One region of the Streptomyces sp. NPDC002044 genome, then DNA from elsewhere that is predicted to be linked to it. Evidence: riboswitches for the same ligand, from Rfam matches in the RefSeq annotation. Region 1 holds a riboswitch; the other holds the start of a gene.

Region 1 (3,591 bases):
CCTCCCCGGCCAGCAGCAGGTTCAGCGAGCGGGCCTGGACCAGGAGGACGCCGATGCCCAGCAGCAGGGCCGCGCCCGGCAGCCACAGGGTGTCCCATTGGACGCCGCCCAGTCCGCCCAGGGTCCAGGCCAGGACGGTCCGGGCCTCGTTGCCCCGGCCGGAGGTCAGCAGCAGCATGTTCGTCAACGCCGAGAGAACCGCCGCCATCGCCACGCCCGACAGCACCAGCCGCACCGAGGTGATCCGCCCGCCGGCGCGGGCCGTCGAATACACCAGCAGCAGCGTCAGCAGCGCGCCGGCGAACGCGGCGACCGACAGCGACAGCGGGCCGAACAGGCTCACGCCGAAGACGATCACCGCGACGGCGCCCAGGGAGGCCCCGGAGGACACTCCCAGCAGGTACGGCTCGGCGAGCGGGTTGCGGACCAGGGCCTGCATGGCGGTCCCGATCACGGCGAGCCCCGCGCCGGTCACCGCTCCCAGGAGGACCCGGGGGGCCCGTACGTCCAGCACGATCGTCTCCCGCGCCCGTGACCAGGTCGGCTCGGACCAGTCGGCGCCCAGCGCGTGCGTCACGATGCCCCACACGTCGCCGGGCGGCACGCGCACCGACCCGATGGCCATGCCCGCGGTGGCGGACGCCAGGAGCAGGCCGCCGAGGACCGTCAGGGTCACGACGAAGGACCGGCGCCGCGGCCGGTCCGCGCCGCGGGCGCCGCGTCCGGCAGGCAGGGCGGGCGGAGCCGCTGTGGGAGGTGAGGGCGGGGCGGCGGTCACCGGAGCCGCTCGGGGTGCAGCCCGCGCGCCAGCTCCTCGACGGCGTACGGCGGCCTGACGCCGACCAGGGTCGAGGTCAGCGGCACGGCGACGAACCGCTTGTTCTTGATCGCCGGTACGTCGGCGAGCGCGGGCTGGGAGAGCAGGAACTCCTTCTTCTGCTCGACGCTGCCGGTGCCCGCGTAGTCGTAGATGGCGATCACCTCCGGCTTGCGGTCGACGACCTGCTCCCAGGAGACGTCACCGAAGACGTCGTCGAGGTCCGCGAAGACGTTCCGTCCGCCGGCGAGTTTGATGATCTCCGTGCCGAGGCCCTTGCCGCCGGCGGTGAACGCCGACTTGTCGCCGCTGTCGTAGACGAACACCGGTACGGCGGGTGCGTCCTTGACCGCCTCGGTGGTCCTGCTGACGCGTCCCTGGAGGTCGGCGACCAGCTTGTCGCCGCGGTCCGCGATGCCGAAGACACCGGCGACGGTCCGGATCTCGTCGTAGGTGTCCTGCATGGTCACCTGCTTCTTCCCGCAGTACTCGCGGTTCAGGTAGGTGTTGATGCCGGCGTCGCCGAACGCCTTGCGGGAGCGGCCCTCCTTCTCGGCGAACGCGCTGCCGTAGCCGCCGTAGACGAAGTCGGGATCGGCGTCGAGGACGGCCTCGAAGGAGGGCTCCTTCTCCGCCAGCTGCGGCACGGCCTCGAAGTCCTTCTTCAACTCGGGCAGGACGGCCGAGTCGGGGAACGCGGTGCCGACCATCCGGTCCTTCAGCCCGAGCGACAGCATCAGTTCGGCGGGGTGCTGGTGGATGGTGACGACGCGGGCCGGCGCCTTGTCGTACGTGGTCCGGGTGCCGCAGTTGTCGACCGTGACGGGGAACCCCTGCGCCGCCGTGTCGGACGAGCCCGGAGCGCCGGACGTTTTCGCGCGGTCGGGGCCGTCCTTCGACGTGCCGCAGCCGGTCAGTACGGCGGTGGACAGGGCCAGGGCCGCGGCGGCCGCGCGCAGGGCGCGGCGCCGGGTGGACGGGGGAGAGAAAGGGGGGCGGGGCATGACGTCGTGCACGTAGAGCCTCCTGTGGAGTCCGCGCTCCTCGGATCGGGCCCGCGACAGGCCAGTGTCCTGACTCCCGGGTCGGCGTTTCGCTGACTCCGCCGCGACGGGCGCGGCGGCTCGCACGAGGGAACGCACTCCCCGGTCACAGTGGCGGGACCGTGCCGGAATCGCACCGGCTTCCTGTCTCCCGTCGCGGTGATGACCAGGTGATATTACGTTCCGTCGGGGCGGAGACACAAAGGAACTGCCCAGGAGTACCGCGCCCCCCGCCCGCCGTGGCCCGGTGCTGGGGTCAGCGGGGGCCGGCCGGAGCGCAGGGTACGCACGTGGTGGCGGTCGGGCGTGCCTCCAGGCGCTCCGCCGGGATCGGTTCGCCGCACCTCTCACACCGCCCGTAGTCCCCTCGGGCGAGCCGTTCCAGCGCCTGGTCGACCTCGTCCAGGTGTTCACGGGTCCGGTTGAGCAGGGCCGCGACGTGGGCCCGCTCGAAGGCGGTGCTCGAACCCTCCGGGTCGTGCTCGTCGTCCACCGCCACCAGGGCGTTCGCCGCGACGATGCCGTCGAAGTCGCGCATCAGCGCCGCGGTCCGCGCGAGGGTGTCGGCGCGGTCAGCGGCCAGCCGCGCGCGAGCCGACGCGTCCGCGTACCCAGAGGGCTCGTCACGGGACGAATCGTCCATGCGCGCGACAACGCCGGCGCCCGTACGCGCATTCCCCGGGTACGTGCCTGTCGCGGACGCGAGACCCGGCCGGTCATGGGGACGTTACCTCCCGATTTCCGGGTATGCGCGGAAAGGGTGGCCATGTCACGCGCCGACCGGGCACCGGCGGCCCCGCCCCGCACACCCCTTACACCCGGCGCCCCTCGCTGACAATGGAAAAGAGACCCCTGATCATGGATTCCCTCCAGACGGTGCGACCGCCGCCCGGGCCGTCGGAACCGGGCAGCGACTTCGCCCGGCTGTCCAAGAAGGTCCAGGCGGCCGGACTCATGGCGCGGCGCCCCGGCTACTACGCCCTCCGCTGCTCCCTCGTGCTCGCCCTCTACGCCGCCGGCTGGACGGCCCTCGTCCTGGTCGGCGACAGCTGGTGGACGCTTCTGGTGGCGGCCTTTCTCGCCGCCGTCTTCGGGCAGGTGGCCCTGCTCGCGCACGACATCGCGCACCGGCAGGTCTTCCGCCTGCGCAGGGCCAGCGAACTGTCCGGGCGCATCGCCGGGAACCTCGGCATCGGCATGGGCTACGGCTGGTGGCAGGACAAGCACACCCGTCACCACGCCAACCCCAACCACGAGGACCTCGACCCGGACCTCGATCCGGACGTCCTCGTCTGGACCCAGGACCAGGCCCGCGCCTCCAAGGGACTGCCGCGCTTCCTGGGCCGCTCCCAGGCGTTCCTGTTCTTCCCGCTGCTCACGCTGGAGGGCTTCAACCTGCACGTCTCCGGCGTGCGGTCGCTGGCCGACGGAGCGCTCAAGAACCGGGTGGGGGAGGGCCTCCTGCTGCTGGCGCACTTCTCGGCCTACCTGGGCGCCCTGTTCCTCGTGCTGCCGCCCGGCAAGGCCATCGCGTTCCTCTTCGTCAACCAGTGCCTGTTCGGGCTGTACCTCGGCTCCATCTTCGCCCCGAACCACAAGGGCATGCCGGTGCTGCGGGGCACCGACCGGCCGGACTTCCTGCGCCGCCAGGTGCTCACCTCCCGTGACGTGCGCGGAGGCCGGTTCACCGACATCGTCCTCGGCGGCCTGAACTACCAGATCGAGCACCAC
Region 2 (3,591 bases), on a different contig from region 1:
GGTGGCGCCCGTATAGCCGGGGAACCCGCCGTCCGCGAGCTGCGCCGCCTTCAGGTACGTGAGGGCCTTGCCGAGGGCCGCGTCGTGACCGCCGGCCTCGTGCAGCGCCAGGACGGCCTGGCCGGTGGCCATGGGGTCCGGGTCGCAGTTCTGGCCCGCGCGGATGAGGATGCCGGTGAAGCCGCCCGTCTCGCACTGGACGTCGGTGAGCCGGGCCAGCGACGCGGCGGGCGGGATGGCGCCGCCGCGCAGGACGGCGAGCACCGCGAGGGCCTGACCCTCGGTCTGCTCGGCACCGGGGAAGTCGCCCTTGCCCGTGCAGCCGGGGGCGTCCCCGGTCTCGGGGCCGAACGGGCAGACGTGCTTCAGGAGATCGCCGACCAGGTCGTGTCCGCCGAAGGCCCGCGGGGCGCCCTCGGTGCTCGCGGCGAGCAGGGCGAGACGGGCGGCGGCCTTGGCGTCGGGCGCCTTGTCCTTGCCGGCCGGGTAGGCGTAGGCGTCGGTGTCCTTCGCGAGGAAGGCGGTGACCTTGTCGAGGCCCGTGCTCTTGCCGCCGGCCGCGGCCAGGGCGTAGGCGCTCTCCACGGTGAGGAAGTGGTTGGGGGCGTCGGCGCCCTCGTCGACGACGCGTTCGCCGTCCGTGAGCCGGGTCGACAGCCACTTCGCCGCGGCCGTGGCGTCGACCTCGCCGGCCGGAACGGTGGGGGTGCCGGTCGGGTCCGGGGTCGGGGCCGTGCCGCCACCGGCACGCACCTGGTCGGGGGAGAAGGCCGGCTTGCCGGTGGTCCCGCCGGCCTGCGTCCCGCCGAACACCCAGGCGTCGACGTCACCGGCCTGGGGCTTGCGGTCCATGGCCCCGAACTGGCTGTACTTCCAGCTGTTCTGGCCCGGGGAAGCGGTCCAGTAGGACCAGTAGGCCGTCGCCTGCGGGGTGAGGACGCAGTCCTCGCGGTCCGCAGTGGGGTACTGCGTACCGGAGTTGAAGTCGCCGTGGCCGATCCGGCAGATGAAGCCGTCGCCGTCGTGCCCGGTGCCCTCGGTGGTGAACCCGGCCTCGTGCAGCAGGTCGTAGCCGCTGGTGGGGGTGGCGTCGCAGCCGCGCACGACCTTGCCGGCGAAGGGGCCGAAGTCGACGGCCACCACCGCGCCGGTCGTGGCGGTGCAGCTCTCGATCGGGTCGGCGGTCGCGGCGGAGGTGCCCGCGACGAACGCCACGCCCCCGACGAAGGTGAGCAGCCCCGCCGATAGGAGGGACAGAAGTCCACGTCTGCCCGCGCGCCGGTCTGTTCGCTCTGTGGTACCCACCACGGCCCCTCGTGTCGTCCGGGCGGCCTGAGCGTGGCGAAAGAGGCCCCACGGGACGGCGCAAGCCGCGGCGGAGCCCGTCGAACCACGCCGTAGTCCGCGACGGCGTTCCTCGTTGAATGACTTGGCTCCAGGCATTCCGGCTCGCCCGCACTCTGTACGGGCCTACGGTTGCGGGTCAGCGCCGGATTCCGACCGGCTTCCCCTGGAGTTGAGTGCGTATCAGCCGGAGTGAAACACGGTGGTAAACGCAGCGTCAAGGTGGCCTGAATCTCATCGCGGGCCCTCCCGGGCAGGGGTGCCGGTACCGCTGGCGCGGCCATGATCCCTCCGGTAGCGTCCAGGGCTGCCACATGGGGGAACCCGGTGAGAGACCGGGGCTGACGCGCAGCGGTGTGGAACGGCAGGGGGCCGTTCCGAGCCCGAATGCCCAGGAGGCAGAGCACCACTGGAAGCCGTACCACGCGATCGGACGGCGGCCACCGCCTCCGGCCTGCCCAGGCCGCGCAGAGGTGTGTCCGGCCGGCGTCCCTCATCTCAGGAGCAGGCCATGTCCCGTCCCACGTCTTCCCGCCGCGTCGCGCTCGCGGTGCCCGCCGCCCTCGGGGCCTTCGCCCTGACGGTGCTGCCCGCCGCCGCGACCTCGACACCGGCCCAGATCGCCACGTCCAAGACGAACGGCGTCGCCTACCTCAAGTCCCTGCAGGCCGCCGACGGTTCGTACGCCGGCTCCGGTCTCTCCAACGAGTGGGCGTTCAGCGCCTTCGCGGCGGCGGGCACGGCGGCCGTGGACGTCACACCGGGCGGTGACGTGACGAAGAACGCCCGCACCGTCTACCGCAACCTGCTCTCCACGGCCGGCTGGCCGTCCGGTTCGCCGGTCGTCACCGACTACGAGCGCGGCGCGCTCAACGCGTACGCCGCGGGCATCGACCCGGCGCGCGTCTCCGCCTCGCGCAACCTCATCGCGAACGTCTACGGCTACTGGCAGACGGCGGAGGCCGGTTACTTCGGATCGTCGTCGAACTACAACGGGACCGTCTTCGCGGCGCTCTCCCTGGCCGGCGCCAGAACGCAGGCGGGCGGTCAGCGCGTGCCGCAGTCCCTGCTCGACTCGATGATCACCCGGATCCGGGCCAACCAGCACAACGACGGCGGCTGGACCTTCAGCAAGGCCGAGGGCAACCCGGCGCAGCTCGCGGCCGCGAGCGACATCGACATGACGGGCGCCTCGATGGCGGCCCTGTGTGTCGCGGGCGTCCCGAACACCGACGCGGACGTCGTCCAGGCCAAGAACTTCCTGAAGTCGAAGCTCGTCAGCTCCTCCGGTGCTTTCGATTCCCTGTACGGCATCAACACCAACTCCAACGGCTGGGCCGTGTCCGGCCTGGGCGCCTGCGGCATCAACCCGCAGACCGGCGACTTCCTCACCTCGACGGGCAAGACCCCGGTCGACTTCCTGATCGCCCAGCAGTTCAACCCGGGCGGTGGCTTCAAGTACCTGCCGAGCGACACCTCGCCGCAGGCGTACGCCTCCGTCGACGGCCTGCGCGCCGTCGCCGGCGGCGGGTTCACGGCCGCGCCCCCCACGCCGGTGACGGCGGGCGCCCCGAAGTGGGTCGCGCAGTCGACGTTCACGGCCGGTACGGCCACCAGGCTGGCGCTGACCGTCGACGACGGCGCGGGCGGCCTGAAGGTCTGCTCGGTCGCCCTCACGCCGACCGGCACCACGACCACCCTCGGCGCCGTCCTCGCGGCGGCGACGTCGGCGGCGACCCCGGCCGGCTGCGTGACAGCGGTGACCCCGTCCTCGGGTGCCACGGGCACCATCACCAGCGTCAACGGCAAGGCGAACAGCGGAGCCGGCACCTGGAAGGTCGGCGTCGACGGTTCGGCCTTCGCCGGCGCCGATCGCGGCAAGGTCATCAACGTGGGCGACACCATCGCCCTGCGCTGGGGCGTCTGATCCCTGACCGGTGCGGGCCCGCGGCGCGCGGGCCCGCACCGGGGCACGGCTAGAAGGACGTCCAGGTGAAGGCGACCTTGTCGCCGGCCTTCAGCTTGAACTGGCAGCCGCCCACCGGGGTCGGGGTGCCGTTGACGGATATGTTCCAGTAGGCGACGCCCCCGCCGCTGACCTGCTTGATGGTGTCGACGGAGAAGTCGTCGAACGACGCGTACCAGGTGCCGTCCCAGGTGAAGTGCCGCTTGCGGGCGGCGTCGTCGAGCGCCGCGGTCGCAGTGGGCACGGCGGTCGGGTTGGCGCCGCCGTTGGTCCCGTCGCAG

Evidence for each region. A riboswitch is a leader RNA that binds a small molecule or an ion and turns the genes downstream of it on or off. The one in region 1 is predicted to bind cobalamin.
Region 2: it holds a riboswitch for cobalamin, as region 1 does, so the genes downstream of both, ABT106_RS24085 (prenyltransferase/squalene oxidase repeat-containing protein) here and ABT106_RS27835 (ABC transporter substrate-binding protein) in region 1, are expected to answer to the same signal.

What each region holds. Positions count from the first base shown of each region.
Region 1 is NZ_JBEOXU010000168.1:419-4,009, reverse strand. Features, by position in the region: gene ABT106_RS27840 (FecCD family ABC transporter permease) at 1-733, opposite strand, end outside; gene ABT106_RS27835 (ABC transporter substrate-binding protein) at 775-1,821, opposite strand; cobalamin riboswitch at 1,864-2,046, opposite strand; gene ABT106_RS27830 (TraR/DksA family transcriptional regulator) at 2,117-2,503, opposite strand; gene ABT106_RS27825 (fatty acid desaturase family protein) at 2,719-3,591, shown strand, end outside.
Region 2 is NZ_JBEOXU010000115.1:1,541-5,131, forward strand. Features, by position in the region: gene ABT106_RS24080 (prenyltransferase/squalene oxidase repeat-containing protein) at 1-1,305, opposite strand, end outside; cobalamin riboswitch at 1,625-1,750, shown strand; gene ABT106_RS24085 (prenyltransferase/squalene oxidase repeat-containing protein) at 1,856-3,271, shown strand; gene ABT106_RS24090 (DUF4430 domain-containing protein) at 3,321-3,591, opposite strand, start outside.